One region of the Ethanoligenens sp. genome, then DNA from elsewhere that is predicted to be linked to it. Evidence: riboswitches for the same ligand, from Rfam matches in the RefSeq annotation. Region 1 holds a riboswitch; each other region holds the start of a gene.
The links. A riboswitch is a leader RNA that binds a small molecule or an ion and turns the genes downstream of it on or off. The one in region 1 is predicted to bind thiamine pyrophosphate.

Region 1 (5,465 bases):
ATGGGATAACATATCCTGTGGTCCCCCGTTTTTCCAAAACTGCGGCCGCAGGAACCGTCACCACATTCTGGACACTTTGGGTTACAATATTCACATTGGTGGACATGCCAACTAAAACATTGTCAGGGTTATTGATGCCGACCATGACATTGAATGTTGCCACGCCATTAGAATTGGTGCCGATGGTGTCAACCTCTGTCACCGTGCCAGTGTATGCTTTGCCGAGAATTGCGCTGAGTGTCACATTGGCGGTTTGCCCCGTCTTGACACTGCCAATATCATCTTCATTGACAGACACCTGCGTTTCCATCTGTGTGGGATCAATCACCCCTGCAATAGTCCCGCCGCTCGCCACACTATCCCCTACTTTTACCCCCACCGAAGTAACAGTGCCGTTGACTGGACTGGTGATGTTGTTGGCATCCACGGCAGCTTGCGCGGAAGCAACGTCGTTTTGCGCGGACGTGACCGCCTGCTGGTCGGAAGCAATGGTGTTGTTCAGTGAGGTGCCGTCCTGCTTAAACAGGTTCTGTGCTTTGCCGACCATCTGGTTTTCACTCACGTATACATTGGTAATAGAACTGCCACTGGAGCTTCCAGCCGTTCCGCCGCTGTTTCCGGAACCACTATTACCGGAACCACCGGAAGCATTGGACGAGCCGGAAGATGTGATCTTGTAATAGTTGACGAGCGCCAATGTGCCGCTGCCTACTGATTTCCCATCAGTCGTCGTCACCGTGGCCGTTGAGCCGACTGCCGGGGTATCCGTACCGATGGTAACCGTGATACTTGAAGCTCCCCCTTGCCCACCGCTGACTGCTGTAACTGTTCCGGCCACCGTGCCGCCGTCACTCAGTCCTACATTAACGGCGGCTCCGTTTGCAACAGATGTCTGTGCTCCAGAAATCGTCAGCGTCATCGAGCGGCTGGTGGAAAGATAACAGAGATAGCCAAGCGCACTGACCGTCGAGGCAGTATCTCCCGCGGATACCTGCACCGATTTGATCCGCCCGGCAAGCGGCGCCGTAACATACAGGTTGTTCAGGGAGGCTTGTGCGTTTGCAAGCGTGTTCTGCGCTTGTGTAAGTGCAGCCTGCTTGGTTTCGAGCGTTTGCTGCGCTGCTGGGCTGTTGATATGTGCGAGTACCTGGCCTTGCTTCACAGTGTCCCCACTTTTGACAGAAACGCTGTCCACCGTGCCGGCATCCGGAGCGGTCAACGTCTCCTGTGCGGCATTGGACACCGTACCGGTCCCGGAAACGGTTTTTTCCACATTTCCCGTTCGAGCCTGCGCCAAGCGAAATGTGGTGGTGGATACTGGTGCATTGGCCGATGCCGACACATGGTAGATGACAACACTGCCTCCCACAATGGCAACTACAACTATTACAGCTGTCACTCTAAACCATGTTTTTCGATACCACTTGACTCCACTTTGCCGTGTGCCCGGATCCAAGGATGTGCTGCTTTGCGGCGCGTCTTTTGTCCGCCACGGTTTTTTCATATGGTATTCCCCCGTTTTATCACGCGGTAGACCCGCGTGTGATTAATTAAATCCAGTATCAGTATGCGGAAAATTTGTGACGGATTTATGAAAACCGCGTGAATGGTCTTGAAACATTCCAAATGAGGAAAGTGAAGAAGGCGATGGGAGCACCCGAAATCCGTTGGCAGATATACACGCCTTTCTCTGATTTCTATGTAGGTTTGCTTTTTACGAGAAAATAGCATAAAATAAGGGGTACTTGTGTGTTGCCGTGACCCGTGCAATACGCTTATCAGTGGATGTTGTAAAACAGTTCTTCATTATCGCTTAAGCAGGGGTAAATAAAACATGAATATACGCAGCGAATTTCTTACATTGCGAAAAAAAATTATTGAAGCGGAGTTCTCCCGCATGAATGACCGGCAGAGGCAGGCTGTTCTTGCAACACAAGGACCACTTTTGGTCCTTGCGGGAGCCGGCAGCGGAAAAACCACCGTACTGGTCAACCGTGTCGCCTGCATCTTAAAATATGGCTCTGCTTATGAAAGCGATGCGATTCCGGAAAACCTGACGGAATCCGATCTCACCTATCTGAAAGACTGCCTGGAAAAAAACGCGTTTCAAGATGAACGGCTCAGGGAGTTATTGGCTGTGGACGCACCACCCGCATGGGCGCTGCTTGCCATCACTTTCACCAACAAAGCCGCAAATGAAATGAAAAGCCGACTGGAAAACATGCTCGGCGAACAGGCGATGGAACTTTGGGCATGTACATTCCATTCTGCATGTTCGCGCATCCTGCGTCGGGAGATTGACAAGCTGGAACTGGGCTATTCGCGCTCTTTCACAATCTACGATACAGACGACAGCATTCGGGTATTACGGGAGTGTTGCCGTGATGTTGCCGGTGATGACCGCAGTTTTGCTAATAAAACAGCTCTGCCTGCCATTAGTCGTGCCAAAGAAAAGAATATGAGTCCTGCCGCATTTGAACTGGATGCAGGGGATGATTTTCGTCTAAAAAAAATTGCCACCGTGTACTACAAATATCAACAGGCGCTGCGGCAAGCCAATGCGCTGGATTTTGACGATATGCTGCGCCTGACCGTTATGCTGTTTGAAAAAAATCCAGATGTGCTGGACCATTATGCGCGACGGTTTCGGTATATCTTGGTGGACGAATACCAAGATACCAATCCTGTACAATATAAACTCATCAGTTTGTTGGCCGGCAGAAGTCAAAATCTCTGCGTAGTCGGTGATGACGATCAGAGCATCTACAAATTCCGGGGCGCTACAATTGAAAATATTTTGAGTTTTGAAAAACAATTCAAAAACGCACGGGTTGTCAAGCTGGAACAGAATTACCGCTCCACCTCGGCGATCCTTGATGCGGCCAACGCCGTCATCGCAAACAACGCCGGCCGGAAAAGCAAAAAACTTTGGACGGAAAATCCGGCGGGGGACCGGGTCAGAGCCTGCCGCTTTGAAGATGAGAGCAGTGAGGCGCTGTTTATTGCCAATTCTATTTTAGATAATGTTAAGGCCGGCATGAAATTTTCCGATCAGGCGGTTATATACCGAATGAATGCACAGTCCGGCCCGATTGAGAAGGCCTTTGTGCGTATGGGTATCCCCTACCGGATTATTGGTGGGCACCGGTTCTACGAGCGGTTGGAAATCAAAGATATGATGGCCTATCTGTGCGTCATCAACAACCCGGGTGACAATCTGCATTTTTCGCGGATCGTCAATGCACCGAAACGCAGCATTGGCAGCGCAACCATGGCAGCCGTACAACAAATTGCTGAACAGACCGGACAAACATTATATGAAGTGTTCGATCATTGTCAGGAATATGAATATTTCTCCAAAAAAACAGCGCGTATCGAGTCGTTTATGAATTTCTTGGAACGGATGCGGGGGCAATGCGTGTTGGTTCCGCCGCACGAACTGATTCGCATGGTGATGGAGGAGAGTGGGTATCTTTCTGCCCTTGGGGATGACGACGAAGCAAAAAGCCGCAAGGAAAATTTGAGCACGCTTATTTCCAACGCCGCCGACTATGAACAGAACACCGATGAACCTTCTTTGGAAGGCTTTTTGGAAGAAGCAGCGCTGATGACTGATATCGACAACTATGACGGACAGGCGGATACTGTCGTGATGATGACCATCCATGCCGCAAAAGGGTTGGAATTTCCCGCCGTATTTATAGCTGGCATGGAAGAGGGCGTGTTTCCCGGACAGAGTGTCATGATTTATCCCGAGCAATTGGAAGAAGAACGTCGGTTGGCGTATGTGGGCATTACACGCGCCAAAAGTCGTCTGACATTGACCTGCGCCGGCTCACGCATGTTATTTGGAACGACTGTGCGCAATCGCCCGTCTCGTTTTCTGGATGAGATACCAAACAGCTTGAAAGACGCGCAGGATATGCGGCCGCATTTCGAGCGTCCGCAGATACGTCGTGCGGCACCTGTCGCGCCGGTCAAGTTAGATCGCCCCGGTGTATCCAGACCCGTACAAACCAAAATCGTGTTCGCACCAGGAGATGCCGTTGGGCATGGTACATTCGGTCATGGCTTAGTATTATCAGCAAAATCTATGGGCGGAGACACGCTGCTGGAAATCGCATTTGATACTTGCGGCACCAAAAAACTGATGGCCAATTTTGCCCGGCTGAAAAAACTTTGATACAATCACATCTCCCGTCCATCCTCATAGAATGGTAGTGTAGTGAAATTACATTACGCTTTAGGAGGATTTTTATGGCGGACAGCAAAGCTTCCCCCGCAAATTCCAGCGGGCACAAGACCTTTAAAGAAGCTGTGTGCATAGATACCCCGCGTGTGTACGATTCCTGCAGCGAATAACAATGTGCATGTTATAAGACATATGCCCGTCTTTGCCCAAAGGAAGCCTGCGAGAAGCGGTGTGCCTTTCTTGACAGAAGAAAACACATGTATTATAATTGGAAAACAATTGAATGGGGTGCTGAATGATTTCGGCTGAGAAGAAATGTTTTGATATTTCTAACCCAGAAACCTGATCCGGATAATGCCGGCGTAGGAATACGAAGACTTAACTGCGCCGGTTTTCCAGCGCAGTTTTTTGTATATTGGAGGTAAATACAATGAAAAATCAAAAACAAGCATTCAACAGGGGAACCAGAACCAGAATGAACGCAAGGACTTTGCGCTTGGTGGAAAGCGGAATATTAATCGCGCTTGCCGTCGTACTCAGTCTACTAAAACTGTGGCAAATGCCGCTCGGCGGAGAAATCACCTTTTGCAGTATGCTTCCGATTCTTATCGCCGGCTATAAATACGGCCCAAAATGGGGGCTACTAACCGGTTTTACATTCTCAATTATCAAACTGCTACTGGATGGAGGGTTGCTTTCCAGTTTTGCTGGTATGCACTGGCAAAGCATTGTGGGATCTGCATTTCTTGATTATATCATTGCGTTTTCAGCGCTGGGTCTCGCCGGAATTTATGGCAGAGGTTTTGTCAAGTTTCTGCTCGGTATAGTAACAGCAGTAGCCATTCGGTTTGTATCGCACGTCATCTCGGGTGTCGTTATTTTTTACGCATATGCGTTCGACGTGGGCAGTTTTCCAAAATCGCTCGCATTCTTAAAAGGACATGTATTGGCCTATTCTGTCCTCTATAATGCGTTCTATCTTCTTCCAGACCTTGCCATCTGCCTGGTCGTAGGGATTTTGCTCTATCGTCCATGCCGGTCACTGATCGAGCCCCAAGCCCGTTTTAGCCAGCCTAAATTTCACTGATGCTCCTCTTTACGCCTTCTTTCATATTGGGCTAAACATTGACGCTTTTGTACCCTTATATTCCCTCATTTTTGCTGTGCTGGATGCACCGTGCTGACATGTCCCCAGCCACTGTGATTTCCGCTATTATTAAATTTGCAAAAGGCCTCTTTTTTTTATACTTATAAATTGACAATGCGGATTACT
Region 2 (5,465 bases), on a different contig from region 1:
CGGGAGAATCGGTGTTGCAAACACATACCCGATATCTTCCGGTGTCAGCGGGCGGCGCTGCCCATCCTGCTCAAGCATTACCGTACCGCCGTCCGGCGCGAGGTCGCCCGAAAGGCAGTTAAACAATGTAGTTTTACCCGCGCCGTTTCGACCGAGCAGACCATAGATTTTGCCTTGCTCAAAGGTGAAATCCACCTTTTTTAGCACCTGCTTTTCACCAAACGCTTTTTTCATTTCTTGAATGACCAGTCTGTTCATGCCATCTCCTCCGTTTGTCTGCCCTTTTTGAATAATTGTGTGGCTGTAATAATACAATATTACATATAGCAACTGTTTTTGTCAATCGCTTTTATAAAAAAACCGGCGTGCGAAAAATCCGCACACCGGTCAAAATATTGCCTTTAATCGAAAAGCGCTTCCATATCCAGTCGTTTCTGCACAATATCCTTGCAGAAATCAGAGCTGTGGGATACGAACACCACCGCACCTTCAAACGCGGCGATCGCCTCTTCCAACTGCGCGATGGCTTTCACATCCAGATGGTTGGTGGGCTCATCCAGCACCAGCAGGTTGCAGGGACGCAGCACCAGTTTGCAAATTTTTACTTTTGCTTGCTCCCCGCCGCTCAAACTCGATAGGCTTTGCAGCACATGTTCGGCACGCAAGCCGCATTGCGCCAGCTTGGCGCGGATTTCTTTGTCACGCAAGGTCGGAAATGCGTCTTTCACTTCAGCCAAGGCGGTTCGCTCGGGCTGTTCCCAATGATGTTCCTGCTCATAATATCCGATAACCGTGTCTTCATCCAACCGCAGTACACCACCCAGTTTCGGGATTAGCCCACACACGGTTTTCAAAAAAGTCGATTTGCCGATCCCGTTGAACCCACTGATGCACACCTTTTCGCCCGCTCGGATCTGCAAGTCTATTTTGGGCAGCAGCTGTTCGTGGTAGCCGACTTCCAACCCACGAATCTTGACCAGCACTTTGGGAGACACTTTGCGGTATTGAAACTGGAAGGTTGGTTCAGGGTCGTTCTGGGGTTTCTCCAGCCTGTCCATTTTTTGCAGTTGCTTGCGACGGCTTTGTGCCATCGCCGTAGTAGACGCACGTGCCAGATTGCGGCTCACATAATCCTCCAGCTTCGCAATTTCTTTTTGCTGGCGGTGATAATTGCGCGCATATTCTTCCGCACGCTGCTCTTTTTGACGCACAAAACTCTCGTATGTGCCGTTATATCGCGTAACAGCGTAGTTCTGGATATCACAGATGCAGTTGACAACCCGGTTGAGAAACGTAAAATCATGTGAAACCAGGATAAACGACCCTTTAAATGCAGCCAGATATTTTGCCAGCCACTCGATATGCGCATGGTCAAGGAAGTTGGTAGGTTCGTCGAGCAGCAGCACATCCGGCGTTTGCAGCAAAAGTTTGGCCAGCATAACTTTGGCGCGCTGTCCCCCGCTCAGTTTGCTGACCGGCGTATCCAAGCCAAACGCTTTGATGCCCAGCCCCGCCGCCACTTTTTCCACATCGCTGTCAATGGCATAAAAATTGCCGCTGTCCAATATATCCTGCGCGTCGCCCATCTGCTGCAAAAGTTCCTGCAATTTTACGTCGTCCTTGCACGAAACGATCATTCCGTTCAATCGCTCGATTTCAGCCGCGGCGTCATATAAATACTGAAATGCCGTTTTTAAATATGCTCCTACCGAATCGGCATCCTTGATCTGTGCCTGTTGATCAAGATAACCGACCCGTATCTTGGGGTTCCAAAAAATGCGCCCATCATCCGGAATAGTGATACCCGCCAGCATGGTGAGCAGTGTACTCTTCCCCGCGCCGTTGTAGCCGGTCAGGCCCATTTTGTCTCCGCGAAACAAAGACAGCCCCGTATCTCTAAAAACGACCTTATCCCCAAATGTATGGGAAAGATTTGTAACTTCCAATAAACTCAATGTCTGTATCTCCTTTTAGCACGGCTGGAACGCCGCTGATCCTGTTATTTCAGTTAAAACTGCAATGGCAAGGCGTGCAATTCGGCCGTTTGCGCTGGAAACACAACAAAAAACACCGCATAGGCCAGACGACCTTTTGCGGTGCAAAAAGCCTCCATCATCGGGTATTTCCGCGGTCAAACAAGCCAAAAGGGCGCACTTACCCCTTTTTAGGCTGCTTCACTGCCAAAAATACCGAAACCGATGACAAAAGGCATTCTCCTTCATTCATGAATTGGCTGAGCAAATCACTGCCAACCAGCTTGTATTATAAAATACGGGATAACAATTGTCAAGGTGGTGCGCACGGTCGCTTGTGTATCAGTGTCGGTTTGCCAAACATGCTGGACAGTAAATTGGTAAATTCAGGGTCATTATTTGTCTGCACACACTCAACAGTGTGGTCCTACACGCGTAGAAGGACAGTCCGCCCGCCTGCCTTTACTTTTAGGCAAACGTATGCTATACTGTTTTTATTATACGCATGGGTATGCCTGTGCGTAGGACAATCACATATTGTTTGCGGGGGGACCGTTTCGGTTGAGAAGGTTAAAACCTGACCCTTTGAACCTGTTAGTTAAGACTGGCGTAGGGAAGCAAACGCAGCATTTCTGTTGCGTATCAAGCGTCTGCCTTTCGGGCAGACGCTTTTCTGATGGGTTTCCTGCGATTCTATGGAGGAGAACTGCATAATGTCATACACCACACAGATGGATGCTGCCGCTCAGGGCATCCTGACCGAACAAATGCGCGCCGTCGCCGAAAAAGAGGGAATGGACCCGCAGCTGCTGATGAAGCGTGTTGCCTCCGGACGCATCGCCATCCCGGCAAATAAGAACCATACGTCGCTGGTGCCGGAAGGCATCGGCGAGGGCATGAAAACCAAGATCAATGTCAACCTCGGCGTTTCCAAGGACTGCTGCAACATGGACGCGGAGCTGGAAAAAGTCAAGGAAGCCATCAACCTCAAGGCTGAAGCCATCATGGATCTCAGCTCCTATGGAAAAACGGGCGAGTTCCGCCGCCGCCTCATCGAGATGTCTTCCGCATCTATCGGCACTGTGCCGGTCTATGATGCCGTAGGTTTCTATGACAAAGATCTCGCGGACATCACGGCGGATGAATTCATCCGCGTCTTCGAACAGCACGCCCGGGACGGCGTGGACTTCATGACGGTACATGCGGGCATCAACCAAAGCACTGCCGCCACGTTCGCCCGCAACGGCCGCAAGCTCAACATCGTCTCGCGCGGCGGTTCGCTCATCTATGCATGGATGCAGCTGAAAAATGCGGAAAACCCCTTCTATGAGCGATTCGACGAACTGCTTGACATCTGTGAAAAATATGATGTAACACTGAGCCTCGGCGACGCCTGCCGTCCCGGCTGTATCGCGGATTCCACCGACGCCAGCCAGATTCATGAGCTGATGACCCTGGGCGAACTGACCAAACGTGCATGGGCACGCCACGTGCAGGTGATGATCGAAGGGCCGGGTCACATGCGCCTGAACGAAGTGGCCGCCAACGTGCAGTTGGAAAAACGGCTCTGCCACGGCGCGCCGTTCTACGTACTGGGCCCGCTGGTGACCGACATCGCACCCGGTTACGACCACATCACCAGCGCCATCGGAGGCGCTGTGGCAGGCATGGCAGGTGCAGATTTCCTCTGCTATGTTACGCCCGCGGAACATCTGCGGCTGCCCACTTATGACGATATGCGCGAAGGTATCTTCGCCGCGAAAATTGCCGCCCATGCCGCGGACCTTGCTAAAGGCGTGGACGACGGCAAACGGGACGATGCGATGGCAGACGCCCGCCGTGCCCTCAACTGGGAGAAAATGTTTGAACTCGCCATCGACCCCGAAAAAGCGCGCCGCTACCGCAAGGAATCTTTTCCGGAGGACAGCAGCACCTGCACCATGTGCGGGAAAATGTGCTCGGTGCGCAACATGAACAGCGTAATGGAGGGCAAAGACGTCAATATCATCTAAGCCTTGCCCACGTTGTTTTAGCGAATAAACACACAGCCTGCAAACCAAGGCTGTTGCGGTGCAGCTTTGCATACCGCGGCAGCCTTTTTTCTGTTTTTGCTTGGAAAACCTGCACACACCCGCTCATTCCGCATCGCTGCCGGCTCGAACTTTCGCCGGAATCCGGCGGTAAGTTCTGCCTGTTTGTGTATCCGCACGGACAGCTCACTGCGCGTGGACACGGGCGTGCTTGCGGCTCTTCCCACCAAACAAAATACTCGACAGCACCGGCCCGATGAGCGTGTAGCCCACCACCCGCAAGGTCGCGGCAAACCCCAATGGAGCGGTGCCAAAAACCGGACGCAGTGTGGGTACACAAATAACGACCAGCATCAATGCACCGGAAACCAGCGCGGCCGCAACCAACCAGATATTATTGAACAACGGGATATGCGGCAGCGTGAGCCGCTCGGATTTACACTCGAACACATGCACAAGCTGCACGGCAACCAGTGTCAAAAATGCCGCTGTGCGCGCCATTGTCAGATCTCCGCTCAAGCGTAAGACGCTGATAAACGCACCCAACGTACTCAAACCAATCAGACATCCGCGAAAAATCATCATTCCCAGTAAACCGTTTGAAAAGACACTTTCATCAATACCGCGCGGTTTCTGTTCCATCACGTCATCCTCCGGCGGCTCCAACCCGAGCGCGATGGCGGGCAGCCCGTCGGTCACCAGGTTGACCCATAAGATCTGGATGGGCTGAAGGACGATAGGCAGCCCCATCAGCATCCCGATGAACATGGTCAGGATTTCCCCGATGTTGCAGGATAGCAGATAACGGATGAATTTGCGGATATTGCTGTAAATAACCCGACCCTCCTCTACTGCCGCGACCATGGATGCAAAATTGTCATCCAGCAGTATAATGGCGGAAGCCTCTTTGGTCACATCGGTGCCGGTTTTACCCATACTCACACCAATATCTGCCTCTTTGACAGCGGGTGCGTCGTTTACGCCGTCGCCCGTCATGGCGACCACATTGCCGTTGCGCTTAAAACTGCGTACAATGCGCAGCTTATGTCCCGGCGACACCCTTGCAAACACCGATGTATGCTTTACCGCGCGCATGAGTTCCGCGTCACTCATGGCATCCAGCTCCGAACCGGTCAGCACGCCGTCCGACCCGCGCAGAATGCCCAGTTCCCGCGCAATTGCGGCGGCAGTTTTTTTGTGGTCGCCGGTAATCATCACCGGACGGATTCCCGCACGCACACATTTGCGCACCGCCGTAAACGCTTCTTTGCGCGGCGGGTCGATCATACCCGCAAGGCCCGCAAAAGTCAGACCGGTCTCCAGCATTTCCGGCGTATCCCCTATGTTCTCCGGCAGATCGCGCCACGCCATGGCCAACACCCGCAGGGCATTATCCGCCATCTCATCGTTCGCCTGCCGGATACGCGCCCGCAGCGCGTTGGTCAGCAGCTCGTCGCCCTTG
Region 3 (5,465 bases), on a different contig from region 1:
ATCACAGACGTCGTATTTGTGCTGGAGATAATAGACATGCAAACCGGTGAAAAATGCTTCGGACGACAGTTCATACAATCCCAGCAATGCGCCCAGCCCTACTGTGCGGAGCCCGCTTTTGCAGGCACGCTCCGGCGCATCCAGCCGGTAACGGAAGTTGGTTTTCGGCCCGCCGAGATGTACCTCCCCATAACGCTTTTCATTGTAACATTCCTGAAACATGGTAAAGCCGTCTACCCCCGCGTTAGCCAGCATCTCGTATTCTTCTGTTTCGAGCGGGTAGACTTCCAATGCAATATTGGTGAAATATTTGCGCATAACTTCTACGCAGTCTTTCATGTAGGATGGCGGGCTGACTTTGCGTGATTCCCCCGTCAGAAAGAGGATATCCCGCATTCCCGTGGCGGCAATTGCAGACGACTCCCGTTCGACCTGTTCCAATGTGAGCGCGGCGCGGCGGATTTTGTTGCCGGAATTAAAACCGCAATAGGCGCATCGATTGACGCAGTAATTGGCCAAATAGAGCGGCGCAAACATAAAAATCACGTGCCCGAACTGCCGTATGGTCTCCGCATGGGCGCGCTGTGCCATCTGTTCTAAAAATGGAACTGCCGCGGGAGAGAGCAATGTCAGAAAATCCAGCGGTTCCAGCGTGGATTTTCCAAGCACGCGTTGAACGTCTTGCCCGGTTGTGTTTTGCAGAAAACCGTGAAAGTCGAAATCTTTATAAGTCTGTATGTAGTCGTAAAAATCCATGACAAGCACCTCCTCTTATGCCAATGCACCCGTTTCACCCAAAAAACCCGTCAACGGGGAAGATGCATTGGCGACCACTGATGCGGAACCCAGCCCGCTGCGATAGGCCAACCGTCCCGCACGAATCGCCAGACCGAACGCTTCCGCCATGCCGACGGGGTCTGCCGCGGAAGAAATGCCGGTGTTGAGCAGAACGGCTGCTGCTCCCATTTCCATCGCGTCGGCGGCCTGAGATGGCGCGCCGATGCCAGCATCCACGATGACGGGAATGTCAATTTCGTCAATCAAAATCTGAATAAGGGCGCGTGTTTGCAGGCCGAGGTTGCTGCCGATGGGCGCACCGAGCGGCATGACAGCGGCCGCTCCTGCCTCCTGCAAGCGTTTGGCGCACATCAATTCGGGACAGATGTAGGGGAAGACTTGAAAGCCATCGTCTACCAGAATGCGGGTGGCCTTAAGGGTCTCCTCATTGTCCGGCAGCAGGTATTTCTGGTCGGCAATTACTTCGATTTTAATCCAGTTGCCGCACCCCGCCGCGCGTGCCAGACGTGCGATGCGCACGGCTTCTTCGGCTGTGCGCGCACCGGAGGTGTTGGGCAATAGTGTACAGTTTTTCGGTACAAATTGCAGCAGGTTTTCTTCCGTTGAAGACAGATTGACCCGGCGCAATGCCACCGTGACCACTTCTGCGCCTGCGGCTTCAACTACCTGCGAGATCATTCGGTTGTCGGGATATTTGCCCGTGCCCACAAAAATACGGCTATTGAGTGTTTTGCCGCCGATTTCAAATACGTCGGTTTTCATTGTGCAAATCCTCCTGCTTTGTCCTGTCCGCTGTTTACACGGAGTCAAGACATTCATACCAAATAAAAAGAGCCGCCCTTTCGGACAGCTCACAAAACGTACAACGACAGCAGCTTTCCTACGGTGGGTTTGACCACATCAGGTTCAACGGGTTAAAGGCGTTCGCCTTCTCTCAGCCACTCATGGCACCCCGAGCCTTGGCAATATTTATTATTTCTTTTAGTATACCCTTGTTGCATGGGTTTGTCAATTTTATTCACCGGATGAAACAGGCGATGGCTGCGATAATCCTCCTTCTACAGAAACATGGCTGCCGGTCAATCCTTTGTTCACAATGATTTTGCGGTCGATGCGCTCCTGCAATTCCGAGACATGGGAGATAATGCCCACCAACCGATGGTTTTGTGTCAGGTCGTGCAGGGTACGGATGGCTTGCTCCAGAGACTGTGCATCCAGTGAACCAAAGCCCTCGTCAATGAACAGCGTATCCACCTCTACGCCGCCCGCATATTGCTGGATGACATCCGAAAGTCCCAGCGCCAGAGAAAGTGAGGCTTTGAAAGACTCTCCGCCAGAAAGCGATTTTGCAGAGCGGATTTTGCCGGTATAGTGGTCGAGAACGTCAATATCCAACCCAGATTGTGAGCGGTTGTCTGCTGCTTCTTCTCGCCGCAGCAATTCGTACCGCCCGCCAGCCATCAACCGAAAGCGCTTGTTTGCTTCGGCCAAAATTTGTGTAAAATAGGCCGCTTGTACATATTGTTCAAACATCAATTTTGGTTTGCCGGGTAATTCGCCGCTGGCAGTGCGGGACAGGCGGCTGACAGCTCCAAATGCCCGCTGTGCCGCATCTTGCTCCCGCAGCAACGCCTGTAACGCCGTGAAAGCGCGCCGGTTGTTCTCCAATCGTCCCCGCAGGGTCTGCGTTTGTTCGACAGCCAGCGCTTTTTGTGCTTCCAGTTCCGTCAGTAGTTGCTGTATTTGCGCGGTATCCTGCGGCATTAGACTTTCCGTTTGCATTTCCAGGCGTGTGCGATCTGCCGCCGCCTGTTTGACGGCGTCCCGATAGGTTTCGAGTGTTTGCCGCAACGTATCAATCTCCGGCTGCGTGCGCAGTGCCGCACGGAACGCATCGATATCTGCGAACCCATTTTGCGCATAAATCTGTTGCAGTGCCGCCCGCGCAGTTTCAAGCGTCTGCTGCATTTGGGTGAGCCGCTGGGCATCGTTTTCCAATACGGCGCGACCATTTTCTAAATGGGTTCTGCTTTCCAGATAGGCTTTCTCCGCCGCATCCAGCGCAATTTTGTATTGCTGCCGTTCACTCTGCCATGCCGCCAAGCGCGCTTCCGCTTCCTGCTTTGATGGATACGTCAGCGTACCGCGCAATGCGTCCAAACGGCTCTTGCTGGCACTTGACAAAGCCGTTTGTTCCAGCCGGCGCTGTGTTTGCTCTTTCCATTGTGTCTCCAGTGCGGCGCGTGCCTGAACCTCTGTGCGCTGGGTCTCCTCCTGCCGGGCACGCACCTCCAACTCTTTTTCCAGCACTTGGCGGGCGGTTTCCTGTTCCGATATGGAAGAAGCGACAGTTTGCTGCTCTTGCTTGAGCAATGTTTCCATAGCGCCGACTGTCTCCGGTGTTTGCTGGTCGGAGAACGCCGCCGTGACGTTTTGCCGCAGGTGCGCAGTCGCAGTTTGTAATTCCACCTCTTTTTGCTTGGCCGCCTCGCTTGCTTCCTGAAGAGCTTTGCGCATGGCTTCCGTTTTAGATTTGCAGCTATTCAGTGCGGTTTCACTTGGCGCATCTTTGGGCAATGCCGCTTTCTGCGGATGGGTATACGAACCGCATACGGGGCAAGGCTGCCCGTCCTGTAGAGCCACGGCGAGCAGGCCGGCCTGTGCGCGGAAGAACGAGGCTTCCATCTGTGCATATGTCTGCGCCGCTTGTTCGTAGACTTTTGCGGCGGTCTCGCAGTCTGCCTGCCGCGCTTTCTGCATCTTGTATATTTTCCGGATAGACTGGATTTCTGACACCAATGCGTCCAGCATTTTAGCACGCGCCTGTAACAGGTTGAGCTTTGTTACGCAAGCTTGCAGGTGCAATGCGCAGTCTGCCGATTCCGCCAACTGTTTTTGCAGGTTTTCCAGCTCGCTATCCAGTGCCGTTCGCTTTTGTTCCAACGCTTGTATGGCTTGTGTGCAGACGGAGAGCGAGCGGGAGACCTTGGCATCCTCTTGAATGAGTGATTCCAGCTGTGCGTATTGCGGCAGCGTTTTGGTTAGGCGGTCGATGGCGGCGGTGCGCTGTTCATCTACAGGCAATTGTGCGCGCAAGGTCTGATAGGTTGCACGCGAATGTTCAACTTGGGGCTCGAGTGCGGCGAGGGCCTCCGTCTGGACACGTATGCTTTCCATCAATTGGCATTGCGCGTGTTCCTCTCGCGTATATGCGTCATATGTGGGTTTGACATGGTAGAGCGCTCTTTCGGAAGCGAGCAGGACGTTTTCTTGCTTTTCGATGCTGTCAGCACGTTCCGCCAGTTCGTTTTGGCGGCCGATTACATGGTCTTTTTCCGCAAACAGACGATTGACCGCCTCCGCCTTTGTCCGTGTTTCAATCTGTTTGGCGATGGCTTTTTCCAACGCTTGCACTTGTTGAACGATGGTTTGAAGCGCCGCCGCGTCCTGCTCGTTGCAGTCCCGCAAGGCTTGTCTGATATCCAGCGCGGCATGGACGTCCTGTCTGGCAAGCAGTTCCTGCAATGCGGACGTATTTTCCGCGGGGGGCGGCAGAATGCCATTTAGGCATTGCAAAATGGCCTGTGCATTCGATTCACAGCGCCGACGCGCGTCTTTATCGCGAGCTTTAAGCGCATCCTGTATGGAAAGATATAGTCCTGTTTGGAAAATGCGACGGAAAATGGCGGCGCGTTCCCGATTTTCAGCCAACAGCAGGCGCAGAAATTCACCCTGTGCAATCATAGCAATCTGCCGGAACTGCCCGACTGTGATGCCGAGCAGTTCCTCCATACGGGCAGTTACCTCCCGACTGCCCGTAACAACCGCGCCATCCGGCAGCGTGAGCGCCGCGTCCGCATTTTCGATCGTCATGCCCTGCCCGTTTTTCTTAGGCCGCTCATATTTTGGATTGCGCGTGACGGTGTATACAGCACAACGGTGCAGAAACGTAAAGGTGACGAACGTTTTGCAGTTGGGTCGGGTGAAATCGCTGCGCAAAGTGTCCGGTGTGCGGATAGTGCCGCTGGCTTCTCCGTAGAGTGCGAACGCAATCGCGTCGAACAGCGTCGTCTTGCCGGCTCCGGTGTCTCCTGTGATAAGGAACAGGCCGCTGTCTCCAAATGAATCGAATGGGACATCCTCTTGTTCTGCATAGGGGCCAAATGCGCTCATGGTCAAATGCAATGGTTTCATCGCGCTTGTTCCTCCATTTCTCGCAGGACTTGCGCCAATACAGCCTGTTCCTCATCAGAAAGTGCCGTGCCGTTTTGACTTTTGTAAAACTCTGAAAAGAGCTGGAGCGTGCTTTTCTGTGCAATATCCGACGCGGCACTTTCAGAGGGCGTGTTCGGCAGCGTGTGCTCATTTTCAAAATCCAGCCGCATGAGGTTTGGATAGGATTGTCGCAGCCGTCCCACCGCATCGTAAATATCTTCTGTATCGGTGAGGGTGGCATGGATGTAATCCAGTGTGGGGGCGGCGGCGGCACACAGCAGTTCCGCGATAGGCCCTCTGATTTCCCGCATGTCCCGCAGAGGGGACAAGGGAACCATGCGCAATGAGACTTGTCCTTTTTCAGCGAGTTCGACCAGTGTGACGGATTTATGTTGCCGCGCTTCGGAAAACGAATATTTGAGCGGGGAACCGGCATAACGCACAGTGTCCCG

Region 2: another riboswitch for thiamine pyrophosphate. It lies ahead of thiC (phosphomethylpyrimidine synthase ThiC); the one in region 1 lies ahead of ABF463_RS02870 (energy-coupled thiamine transporter ThiT).
Region 3: another riboswitch for thiamine pyrophosphate. It lies ahead of ABF463_RS03540 (thiazole synthase); the one in region 1 lies ahead of ABF463_RS02870 (energy-coupled thiamine transporter ThiT).

Annotation. Positions count from the first base shown of each region.
Region 1 covers NZ_JBDNLG010000010.1:46,807-52,271, forward strand. The annotation lists gene ABF463_RS02860 (HlyD family efflux transporter periplasmic adaptor subunit) at 1-1,504, opposite strand, end outside; gene ABF463_RS02865 (ATP-dependent helicase) at 1,835-4,183, shown strand; TPP riboswitch at 4,467-4,578, shown strand; gene ABF463_RS02870 (energy-coupled thiamine transporter ThiT) at 4,623-5,279, shown strand.
Region 2 covers NZ_JBDNLG010000050.1:6,975-12,439, forward strand. The annotation lists gene ABF463_RS08780 (ATP-binding cassette domain-containing protein) at 1-258, opposite strand, end outside; gene ABF463_RS08785 (ABC-F family ATP-binding cassette domain-containing protein) at 402-1,955, opposite strand; TPP riboswitch at 2,509-2,607, shown strand; gene thiC (phosphomethylpyrimidine synthase ThiC) at 2,687-3,985, shown strand; gene ABF463_RS08795 (cation-translocating P-type ATPase) at 4,190-5,465, opposite strand, start outside.
Region 3 covers NZ_JBDNLG010000013.1:19,760-25,224, forward strand. The annotation lists gene thiH (2-iminoacetate synthase ThiH) at 1-756, opposite strand, end outside; gene ABF463_RS03540 (thiazole synthase) at 772-1,560, opposite strand; TPP riboswitch at 1,659-1,763, opposite strand; gene ABF463_RS03545 (AAA family ATPase) at 1,813-4,992, opposite strand; gene ABF463_RS03550 (exonuclease SbcCD subunit D) at 4,989-5,465, opposite strand, start outside.